Regions from separate parts of the Aminobacter sp. 01T433 genome, predicted to be linked through region 1. Evidence: predicted binding sites of a transcription regulator. Region 1 holds the regulator's gene; the other holds the start of a gene.
The links. Region 1 encodes LexA, which represses DNA repair genes until DNA is damaged. Its sites were predicted from a motif close to TGTTCNNNNTGTGTTCNG; they were not measured.
Positions count from the first base shown of each region.

Region 2: a site for LexA is predicted at 3,187-3,204, ahead of ssb (single-stranded DNA-binding protein). Genes of this name have one in related genera too.

Region 1 covers NZ_JBFTPR010000012.1:148,405-154,329, forward strand. Annotated here, with positions in the region: gene gltX (glutamate--tRNA ligase) at 1-479, opposite strand, end outside; gene AC1DLV_RS20785 (ComEC/Rec2 family competence protein) at 838-3,075, shown strand; gene lexA (transcriptional repressor LexA) at 3,128-3,847, opposite strand; gene AC1DLV_RS20795 (molybdopterin molybdotransferase MoeA) at 3,956-5,161, opposite strand; gene moaC (cyclic pyranopterin monophosphate synthase MoaC) at 5,162-5,644, opposite strand; gene trpC (indole-3-glycerol phosphate synthase TrpC) at 5,646-5,925, opposite strand, start outside.
Region 2 covers NZ_JBFTPR010000017.1:78,117-84,041, forward strand. Annotated here, with positions in the region: gene AC1DLV_RS24245 (MarC family protein) at 1-8, shown strand, start outside; gene AC1DLV_RS24250 (ClbS/DfsB family four-helix bundle protein) at 129-641, opposite strand; gene AC1DLV_RS24255 (MltF family protein) at 718-2,217, opposite strand; gene ssb (single-stranded DNA-binding protein) at 2,479-3,066, opposite strand; gene AC1DLV_RS24265 (EthD family reductase) at 3,273-3,581, opposite strand; gene AC1DLV_RS24270 (diguanylate cyclase domain-containing protein) at 3,862-4,830, shown strand; gene AC1DLV_RS24275 (hypothetical protein) at 4,880-5,041, opposite strand; gene AC1DLV_RS24280 (MmcQ/YjbR family DNA-binding protein) at 5,106-5,480, shown strand; gene AC1DLV_RS24285 (nuclear transport factor 2 family protein) at 5,843-5,925, opposite strand, start outside.

The DNA of each region.
Region 1 (5,925 bases):
TCGCCCTGCACGCGGTCGCGCACCAGCGTCTCGCCTTCGGTCGGCGCCTTGATGCGGATCACCGGCTTTACGCCTGCAGGTGCCTCGGACGGGTCGCGATCGCGCCAGCGGCCGTCATAGCGCGGCGGCCGGCCCTCGGCGCGTGCCTTCTCGCGCATTTCGGTGAGCTCTTCCTGCGAGGCGTAGCAGTAGTAGGCCTTGCCCATGCGCACGAGTTCTTCGGCGACTTCGCGGTGGCGCGGGGCGCGCTCGAACTGCGAAATCGGCTCGCCTTCCCAGGTCAGGCCAAGCCAGGTGAGGCCTTCGAGGATCGCTGCGGTAGCGGCATCGGTCGAGCGCTCGCGGTCGGTGTCTTCGATGCGCAGCAGCATGGTGCCGCCGGTGTGACGGGAATAGAGCCAGTTGAACAGCGCGGTGCGCGCGCCACCGATATGCAGGTAGCCAGTGGGCGAGGGGGCGAAGCGGGTCACGACGGACATAGCAAATTCCAAGGGAGGCATGGCGTCGCCCGGCCGGAGACCGGCGGCGCATGGCGTTTCGGTGGCGTTGATGTAGCATAGAAGGTCTGGGGCGCAAGGGGCAGGCCCGATGGGCGAGCGCGTGCGGGAAGGGCAAACCGGTAACAATCCGGTGGTCGAGACCAGCGAGCGCGGCTTGCTGGCAGGCTCGCCAACGCTTCCTGTCGCGTGGACGCATCCAAAGCCGCCCGGGGCCGACGGCTCATTTTCCGACGCGTCGTCGCCAAATCACACAGCCTCCCCGCGTCTGTCTTGGCAGCAGCAAGGATCACTGCTTTTAGCCGACCGCCGGATCAGCGCCCGATCGGCACTTGTCGCAATGCAAACAGAACTCGACCGCGGTGCTGCCTTCCTGCTGGCCCCGGTCTTTCTGTCTTTCGGCGCGCTCTGCTATTTCGCTCTGCCTGCCGAACCTGCGATTGCGCCGCTGGCTATCGCGTTCGTGCTGTTGGCGTCGCTCGCATTCTTTGTAAGTTCCCAAAGAGTGGTCCACTACGCGCTCGCTGCAGGCGCGATCTGCCTGCTCGGCATGACCGTGGCGAAGCTTGAAACAGCGCGCATGGCGACGAAGATGCTTGGCGCCGAAATTTCGAGTGAAGTAACCGGGCGCGTCGTCAGGCTCGATCGTCTCGACAATGGCCGCGTGCGGCTGACCCTTGATGTCCTCGCAACCGCGAGTCCGGTTCTGCGCTACGCCCCGGAGCGTGTTCGGATAACGGCACGCAAGATTCCGGACGGCGTGCAGGCTGGGGCGCAGGTGACCGGCTATGTCCGCCTCATGCCGCCCTCGGGGCCAGTGCGGCCAGGAAGTTATGATTTTTCCTTCGAAAGCTATTTCGACGGCATCGGCGCCAGCGGTTTTTTTATGAAAGGACCGGACCTTGTCGCATCTGCCGAGCCATTGCCGGCAACGGCCAAGGCTTTTGCCACAGTCGAAAACATCCGCGAAAAGATTGCCCAGCGCATTCGCGACCGGATCGGCGGTGCTGAAGGTGAGATTGCAGCGGCATTGGTGGTCGGTGTGCGCGGCGGCATCCCCGAAAATGTCAACGAGGCGCTGCGGCGTACCGGCCTCTACCACATCATTTCCATCTCTGGCCTGCATATGGCAATGGTCGCGGGCACCGTCATGCTGCTGATGCGGCTCGGCTTCGCGGCCTTTCCCAGCTTCACCTCACGTTGGCCAGTCAAGAAATACGCGGCAAGTGCTGCCCTGGTCTCGACAGGTGGCTATCTGTTCATCTCGGGCGCCGAAGTCGCAGCACAACGCAGCTTCATCATGCTCGCGGTGATGCTGACCGCCGTCCTGTTCGACCGTGCCGCACTCACCATGCGCAACCTGGCGATCTCGGCGATCGTCGTCATCCTGATCTCACCGCACGAGGTGGTTGGCCCGAGCTTCCAGATGTCATTTGCGGCTACGGCCGCGCTTGTTGGTGCTTATGCCTGGTGGTCGGACAGGCGGGAGGCGCAAGCACGACCACTTGTGCAGCGGTCATTGCCATCGAAGCTATGGCGCTGGCTTGCCACGGTTGCCATCGGTCTTGTCGCGACATCGCTGATCGCCGGCATTGCCACAAGTGTCTTCGGTGCCTGGCATTTCCAGCGCGTCTCGCCGCTCAGCCTCATTGCCAACCTGGCGGTCATGCCGATCGTCTCGGTGCTGGTGATGCCGTTTGCGGTCCTAGCCGGCATCTTCATGCCGCTTGGTCTCGAAGGGCTATTTCTCGATGTAATGGGCATCGGCCTGAAGGCCATGATCGCCCTTGCAAAGTGGTTCTCCGAGCGTTCGCCCATCGATGCGGTCGGTCTGGTGTCGACCCATGCCGTTGTCTTCGTGACCGCCGCACTGGTCATCGCATCGATCGCCACAACCTGGTTGCGGGTCGCCGCCATGCCATTTGCCGCTCTCGGCGTTCTGTCGCTGGTGGAAACCGAAACGCCTGTCGTCCTCGTCTCCGAAGATGGCCGCCTGGTGGGGGTGCCGATCGGAGACCAAAAGCTCGCGGTCAATCGCGCTCGACCAAACGAGTTCACAGTCGACAATTGGAAACGGACTTTAAAAACCGAGGCGTTTGTCGGCCCCATCCGTATCAACTCCGACGGTTCGACAAATCCGAAGGACTCGGGCAACTCCAGCGATCCAAGCAGCACCGACGAGCCTACTGAATTTGTCTGCAGCGATGGCCTTTGCCTGGTTCAGCATCCATCTGCGGGCTTGATCGCGCATGCTGAACACGCGGCCGCCGCCAGGCGCGTTTGCGCAAAGACTGATCTCATCGTTTTGAAAGACGCCACGACGAAGGACATCTGCCCAGGCTCAACCGTGGCAGTGCTCACCAGCCGCGAACTCGCCCGTCTGGGCAGCGCCGAGATATTCGTGAAGCCGGAATCGGGCAAGAAAAGTCGGCAACTAGAAATCCGCCACGCTGTATCAGAGCCATATCGCCCGTGGCACACGCAGCGCGAATTCTCTCGCGAGGCGAGGGGCCTGCCGCCCTATCAGCGCGCAGTCAAACGCCCGAAATCGCCGGAGACCGCAAAGCCGGCCAAATAGCCGGACCAAACTGAGCAACATCGAACAGGCCGAGACGCGCCGAATCGGCCGTTCAGGAATAGCGGCGGATCAACCCGACAAGCTTGCCCTGGACCTTGACCCTGTCTGGCCCGAAGATGCGGGTCTCGTAGGCCGGGTTGGCAGCCTCGAGAGCAATCGAGGCGCCCTTGCGGCGGAAGCGCTTGAGGGTCGCTTCCTCGTCGTCGACTAGTGCAACAATGATCTCGCCGGGGTTGGCGGTGGTCGAACTGCGAATGACGACTGTATCGCCGTCGAAGATGCCAGCCTCGATCATCGAGTCGCCCTTGACCTCGAGCGCGTAATGCTCGCCGCCCATGATCATATCCGGCGGCACTGCTATCGAATGGGTCTTGTGCTGGATGGCGTCGATCGGCACGCCGGCAGCGATACGTCCCATCACAGGAATGGTCACGGCCGCGCCAGCATCATCGTCATTGCCGGCGGACATGGAGCGCGACGGTTCAGGCCTGCGTCCAAGGCTGCCCTCAATGACGCTCGGCGAGAATTTCCGCGCCGCGTTGAGGCCTGGTGCGATGGAATCGGGCATGCGCAGCACTTCAAGCGCACGTGCCCGATTGGGCAGGCGTCGGATGAAGCCACGTTCTTCGAGTGCCGTGATCAGGCGATGGATGCCAGATTTGGAGGCGAGGTCGAGCGCTTCCTTCATTTCGTCGAAGGATGGCGGGATGCCTGTCTCCTTCAATCGCGAGTGGATGAACAGCAAAAGCTCATGTTGTTTGCGCGTCAGCATCGCCACCCCCGAGGAATCAGAAGAAAAACAAACCCAGAACAAAACACTATCTGTTCCAGTTGTGTTCTGCAACCGTTTATATCTGATGAAGGGAGGAGGCGGTTTCGTTCAGCGCAGCATCATCACGCGGCACGCACTGCCAGATTCGGCGGCTGGTGCGAAGGGTTCACGCATGATGGCGCAATTGGCGTCGGCGAGCGTGCGCAGCATCGACGAATCCTGGACCAGATATGGCGTAACTATGAGGCCGTCAGGCGTCTCGCGTGCAATGGCGCGAACGAAATCCTGGCGCAAATCGTTTGGTGCCATCGCCGTATCGAGCACGGCGTTGCGAATGTCGGGCGCATAGGGCCGCCCGCCAAGCTTCGCCAGCAAAGGCTTCAGGAAGATATGCGCGCAGATCAGGCTGGCGACCGGATTGCCGGGCAGGCCGACGCAACGTGTCTTGACAAGGCGGCCGAACATCAGCGGCTTGCCGGGACGCATGGCGATCTTCCAGAAATCGAGATCCATGCCGAGCCCGGTCAGAACGCCGTGGACCAGGTCGTGGTCTCCGACCGAGGCCCCGCCGAGCGTGACGATGACGTCGGCCTCGGCTTCGAGCGCCTGGGCGATGAGGGCTGAGATGGCATCCTTGCGGTCGGCTGCGATACCGAGGTCAAGCACGCGCGCGCCGACTGACCGGGCGATTGCTCCGACACCATAGGAGTTGGATGCGATGATCTGGTCAGGGCCAGGGTTGCTGCCGGGTGGGAGCAGTTCGTCGCCCGTGGCGATGATGGCGACCAGTGGCGCGCGAACCACTGCCATTGCAGGGTGGTTGGCGGCGGCGATCAGCGACAGGGCCGCAGGATCGAGCACGCGGCCGGCGTCGAGAATCAGATCGCCATGTTTGAAATCGAGACCCTTGGCGCGGATATTGCGTCCAAGAATCGCCGGTTCCAGCACGTCGATCTCGCCATTGCCGATATCGCTGACATTTTCCTGGATGACGACAGTGTCCGCGCCGCTGGGCACAGGTGCGCCGGTGAAAATGCGCACGCTCTCGCCTTGCGCCACAGCGCCTGTGAACTGCTTGCCGGCAGGAGCCTCGCCGATGACCTTCAGCCGTGCCGGCAGGGATGCGATGTCGGCGGCGCGGACAGCGTACCCATCCATGGCCGAGGCATCGAAAGGAGGCTGGGTGCGCAAGGCAAACAACGGGCTTGCCAGCACGCGTCCTGAAGCTTCACTGAGACCGACCGTCTCCCAGCCGCTGGGTTCAGCGCCGTCGAGCAGGCGTTCCAGCGCCTCGGTGACGGGCAGAAGCGCCATCTATTCGACCGCCTTGTAGTCGCCCGACTTGCCGCCGGTCTTTTCGACCAGCCTGATGCCGGAAATCACCATGCCCCGGTCGGCGGCCTTGGCCATGTCGTAGATGGTGAGACAGGCGACCGACGCGGCCGTCAGCGCCTCCATCTCGACGCCAGTCTTCCCGGTGACACGCGCAAGTGCCGTCACGCGAAGACCGGGCAGGGCCTCGTCCGGCTCGATCTCGACCGAAACCTTGGTCAGCAGGATCGGGTGGCAGAGCGGCACGAGTTCGTGCGTGCGCTTGGCGGCCATGATTCCGGCTATGCGGGCGGTGCCGAGCACATCGCCCTTCTTGGCGTTGCCCGAAAGAATCAACGCCAGGGTTTCGGCACGCATGATGACAGCGCCTTCGGCAATCGCCGTGCGGGTGGTCTCGGCCTTGTCGCCGACATCAACCATGTTGGCTTCGCCCGTGGCACCGATATGAGTGAGGGTTGTCGCCATATCAGACGCTTGCAGCCTGGGGCGTGCCGTCGAGAAGCGCGCGCGTGGCGGATGCCACATCGGCCTGCCGCATCAGGCTTTCGCCGACAAGGAAGCTGCCAATGCCGGATTTTTCCAGACGCAGGCAATCGGCATGGGTGAAGATGCCGCTTTCGCCAACCAGAAGCCGGTCGGTCGGGACCATGGGCGCAAGACGCTCCGAGGTGTCGAGGCTGACCTCGAAGCTGCGCAGATTGCGGTTGTTGATGCCGAGCAGGCGCGAGGACAGTTTCAGCGCGCGC
Region 2 (5,925 bases), on a different contig from region 1:
CGATGTAGCTTGCGATCGGACGAAATCTTGGCCTCGCGAGACAGACGATTTCACCAAGGCGATCGCCATGTCCAGATCCATGGGCTTTCGCGATCGCCCTGCCTAAAACGACTATCCCGACGAACCGATCAGGCCAACCCCTTCGTCTTCTTCCACTTGCGCAGCCGGCCGCGCGCATTCGCGTAAGGCGCCGAGCTGTTGAACTGGATCATCCGGCCCATTGCGTATTTCTCGTACCATGGCGATCCATACAGCTCAGTGTCGCTGTAGCTTTCCACCAGCACCACGATCCGCGCCTTGGTATCAGCAAGACGCTCCAGCAGCGTCGGGAACGGCAGATCCGCATAGTCGCCGTAAAACTTCTGCGCCAGTTTCCCGAGTTCGTTCCACTTGAATCCCGTCTCCGGAAAGTCGCCGGTCTCTCCGGCACGCTTGCGCGCATGCCATTTGAGTACCAGCTCGTTCCAGCCAATGAGATACGAGACCAGGTCGCGGACACTCATCATCGAGCCCTTTGCGTGTCCCTCCAGCTTCGCATCCGAGGCGAGATGTTTTGGTATGGTCGCAAGATCCCGCGCCAGCCTGTCGTAGCTGGAGTTGATGGCCGAGAGCAGCTCGGCCTTGGTCTGCGGGATTGTCATGTTTTGCCCTTGCCGCCCCGGCGGCCACGGTCAGCGTCACGTTGGCCGCTACGATGATGCGGATTGCGATCCAAATTCAGTTCGATGACGAAGCCGGTTTCTCGACATTTGCGCTGCCGCCATTCTGCGTCGCCAGGCGCTGGGCCAGAAGATCGTAGGCGACGTAGTACTTGTAGATGTTGCTGACATACTGGACGGTTTCGCGGCCGACGATCTCGGCTGCCGAATTCTCGACATTGCCGAACCAGACATTCGGGTCGAGCCCCATGTCTTTTGCCTTGGATCGGAATTTCCGCAAATTCGCCGGACCGGCATTGTAGGCGGCAAACGCCAGCAGCACCCGATCCCGAGGCGTGATACCCTCGTCATTGACATAGGTGTCGATCAGGTAGCGGAGGTATTTGGAACCCGCCTCGACATTCCTGTCCTCATCCTTGTCGATGCCCAAGATGTTGATCGACTTGTCTGCAGCGGTCGACGGCAGCAATTGCATGATGCCGACCGCACCGCGCGGGCTCCGCAACGATTGATTGAGCTGCGATTCCTGGTAGCCCTGCGCCATCAGCATCAGATAGTCGAAGGAATAGGCTCCGCCATACTTGCGGAAGATCTCGACCAGCGTCTTGAATGTCTCGACATCCGCCGGCGCATAGGCGCGCTTCAGCATCTTGTCGCTCTTGTAGTAATTGTTTCGGATGATATTGCCGAAAGTGGTTCCGATCCGATGCGTCTTGATGAAATCGTCGAGCACGGATTTGAGCTTGGGGCTGTCCTTGCGGATCGCCCAGGCGATCTGGTCATGGTCCGAAACAACGATGTCGGATCGCACCACGATATCGGTAAAAACCTTCGCCCAGATATCGGCCTTGTGCTTGTCGACGACGGTCCAGCTCAACAGGCCGGCATTGACCATCTCGAGCAGATCTTCATCTTCCAGGTTCTCGTCGATCGGCTTGATCTGAATGGGCGCGCGGCCATTCTTCTCGAAATCCGCGTTCAACGCTGCCAGATGCTCGGAATAGCTGCTGGAGAGCCGAACCCGAACCTCTTGCCCGGAGAGGTCGGCGACAGACGCGATAGCAGGAGCTGCCGGACCGGTGACAAGGACTTCGCTCGCCTCGCCATAAAGCGGTTCGGTGAAAGCCACCTGCGACAGGCGTGCCTCGGTGACAGTGAGGTTTGCCATGACGATGTCGCCGAGCCCTTCGTTGAGCGCCGGCAAAAGGCGATCACGCGGCAAGGGAACAAAGCCGACCCGGATCTTGTCGACCTCTTTCTTCTTGCCTTTGTTGAGCTGCTGTTCCAGCGCCCGGCCAAACTCGACGGCGGTTCCGAACTGCTGCCCCCGATCGACGAAATAGATCGTCTTGCTGAACGGCACGATGATCCACACCACCCGCCGCTCAGCCATTTTATCGAGATCACCGAGATGTTTGGAGACAAGCGGAGGCCGCACGGGATCGTTCGACTGCGCCAGGCTCGTCGTTGTCGACGCCACAAGCAAGGTCAAAAAGCCAACGACAACTGAGCACAGCGTCTTTGCGCTGCGCGCGCTTAAAGCCCATCCGTCAACCATACACGCCCCCACGGATCGTTGCCCAATCGAGAACCGCGCGGCTGTCAAACACAGCCCTGATGGCACCGCCCAGATGCCGAATGCCCCGTCAAAACCGCCGGCTATCTTGCCGGCGCCACATATCGTTCACCGCGCGCGCCAATCGAGAGGCGCTTGACCGCAAATGCACTCTGGCTGGCGGCCAACCGCATTACACCAGCAGCCCAAGCTCGCCGGGTGTGCGATGAGCTTGAAGCCCATCGCACACCCGAGCGATTGTCATCAAAACGGGATTTCGTCGTCGAGATCGCGCGACGAACCGCCGCCCTGGCCGCCACTGCGGCCACCGCCGCCGCCTGAGCCGCCGCGTCCGCCGCCGTAGCCGTCGGTCGGGCTCGACTGGCCGAAGTCGGAACCACGTCCGCCGCCACCGCCGCCATAGCCACCACCACCTTGGCCGCCGCCATAACCGACCTGGCCACCACCGCCGCCGCCGCTGTAGCCGGCATCACCACCTTGGCCGCGCGCGTCGAGCATCTGCAGTTCGCCACGGAACTTCTGCAGCACGATCTCGGTGGTGTAGCGTTCGATGCCGTCCTTTTCCCATTTGCGGGTCTGGAGCTGGCCTTCGATGTAAACCTTCATGCCCTTTTTCAGGTACTGCTCGGCGACCTTGGCGAGGTTGTCGTTGAAGATGACGACCTGATGCCACTCGGTCTTTTCCTTGCGCTCGCCGGAATTCTTGTCGCGCCAGCTTTCCGATGTCGCGATGCGCAGGTTGACCACCGGCTCGCCGGAATTGAGCCGGCGGATTTCAGGGTCAGCACCCAGATTGCCGACCAGAATGACCTTGTTGACGCTACCTGCCATGACACCGCTCCGCGCTCGTCCGAAACCAATTCCAAGAAAATGTGAGGGCGCACATTAGCCCATCGCCCACATGCATGCGCCCCCGCCGGCGGAAAAGCACATGCTGTCCACAAATAGTTTTGTTCCTTTTTTGTTCTAGCGTCAATGGCGACAAATGGCAAGCGTCCCTGATGCATGCATTCGCTGGCGTGGGCAGTTCCCGCGGATCAGACTTCCCGATCTTCGAACAAGAACATGTCAACTCCGGCCGTTGCGAAGCCTTGAACGTCCTTTGCTGCGGCTTGCCCGTTGGGGCTCGCAAAAGCGTGCTGAATGGCGGCGAGGTCGTCGAAATGCAGGGTTGCGACCAAATGATAGCCCGAGGGGCCGTCCGGCGTCGCAATTGGACCTTGGCTGATTTCGTATTTTCGAAGACCCGGGATCGTTTTTGCGATCGGAATGTGCGTTTCGAGATAGTGCCTGTCGAACGCCTTGGTATCCGTCGGCGTCTTGTACATCACAACCAGTTTGGCCATTTTGCTTCCCCTTGATTGCCTGACATCAAGGGAGTGTCGCATGCGCCCTCGTCGCAGGAAAACGAAATGCGCCTGGAATGCACGCAAGGTCGAAGGGTGTTTGTCGCGCTAACAATGCTGCGTGACCACGCCAGCAGCGAAGCACTGTTTTCGGTCGCCAAGCAGTTCAAATCGACAAAACGACTATGCCACAGCTTCTGTTTCCCGGCTATTCAGCGATATTTAACAGGCCGGCGGTACCCATTTGGTCATCGTGGTGCGAGCGGGTGGCCGTTGGGTGATGATCTCAGAAGATGTTCTCGATGCGGCTTTGCGAGATCTGTTCGAGCTGTCTCCGGTGCCGTTTTCGATTTCGACGATCGAGCATAACGCTCGCTACATCAAGGTGAACCCGGCCTATCTCCGCATGATAGGACGGACATGGGACGAGATTGACGGACAGCCTCTCGGGGTCGACCTGCCCTATTCGATCGACGATCCGGCACGCTGCGAGAGGATGAAGCTGCTTGAAACCCAGGGCTTTTACGAGCTCGCTGAAGTGGAAATGCAGCACTCGAGCGGGCGCATCATACCGACGCTCATAAGTGCGCAGCGGCGACGGATTGCCGGCGAGAGCTTCGACATCGAGATCCTCCTCGACAACTCCGAACGCAAGGCGTTCGAGCAGGCGATCTTGCATGCCGCGCAAGTCGATGTGATGACCGGCATCCAAAACCGGTCCTCCTTCGAAACGCACCTGCGCGGCGCATTGGCCAATTTGTCGTCGGAAAGCCGGCTGTTCCTGGCTTACATCGACCTCAATCGCTTCAAGCGGGTCAATGACAGGTTCGGACATTCGACAGGCGATCGGCTGCTTCAGGTCATCGCCAGCAGGCTCGTCGCGTGGGGCAACAAAGGGGATTTCGTCGCCCGCCTTGGCGGCGACGAGTTCGGGATTGTGTCTTCCTACGAGGCCGGTGACCCGTTCTCGCTTGCCCGCTTCTTCGATTTGGCAAAAGCGATCGCGGAACTCATCACGATCGACGAAAACCTGATCCAGGTCGGTGCCGCGATCGGACTGGCCGAAGCGTCGGCTGGCGTGTCGTTCGACGCGCTTCTGGACCAGGCCGACAGGCTGATGTACGCAGCAAAATCCAGCGGCGATCTCATCGACGTCCGCTCTGAATTGATCGGGCAGCATCTAGGGAACCAAGCGACGCCACCACGCGCCGTCGCAACGGATCCGCGAAATACTGACATTGCGATCTAGCGAAAATGGCCAATTCGCTTCGTTGTTCGACTTTCTTGTTTAGCCACCATCATCGATCATTTCGCGTCGGCAGGCTGGCCCCTTCTCCGCTTCCAGCGCCGAGCCGCTGTACGCCAAGGCTCAGCACGCCATACCTTTGCGCGTATCGCACTCTGTTCAGATCGGCGAGGCATTCGGCGACGAAGCGCTGCTGCTTGTCGGTGAGTGCCATGTCTGATTACCTATGAGGCGGGATTGAATTAGTCGTGCGACGCCTTCTGAAAGGGAGATGAGAAATGGCATTCGACAGTCCCGGTCTAAATACGGTCCTCAACTATGTGAAAACACAATACGGAACTGAGCCGGAGTTCCTTTGGCCCAAATTTCCAAACAACGCCATTTTGCGGAATAAGAGCAATGCGAAATGGTATGCTGCTTTGCTGATTGTTCCTAAACAGAAGCTGGGGATCGCAGGCGAAGGAACTGTCGACATACTGGATGTGAAGTGCGACCCCGCGCTGATCGGTTCGCTCATCGACAGGAAAAGCATCTTTCCCGGCTACCATATGAACAAGGAGAACTGGATCACAGTGCTCCTGGATGGTTCGGTCAAAGATAGCGCTATCTACGCACTTATCGACAAGAGCTATGAGATAACGAAGACCCAATAGGCTTTCCCTGAACAACCCGACCGATGTCCTCCGGACATGCTGCCTCTAACCGAGCACATCTGCCATGCGATTTAAGATCAACTTGGGTGACGACGGGTCAGTTGTGACCGCAGACGGCGAATATCTGGGTACATGGGGCACGGATGAATCAGACGCCTTTTATGAGTTCACGCCAGACGGTGAGACTGCCCCGCTATTCTCGGGAGTGTTCATGGGTGAATTCTGCAAGGCCATAGAGCATTGGCACAACAGCCTTGCGAGCTAGCACCACATGCCGAGATGATCACTCCGCCCGTCTGACGGGTGCCCTTTGATCTAGAAGTTCAGGGCGGCGCGGCATGTCGCCGGCTCAGGCCCACGCTTCACTCCACAATCTTCCAGTAAGAGTCCTTGCGGATCACTTTCCCGTCGCGAAACGTGTAGAAGTCACAGCCTCGGACTTCCT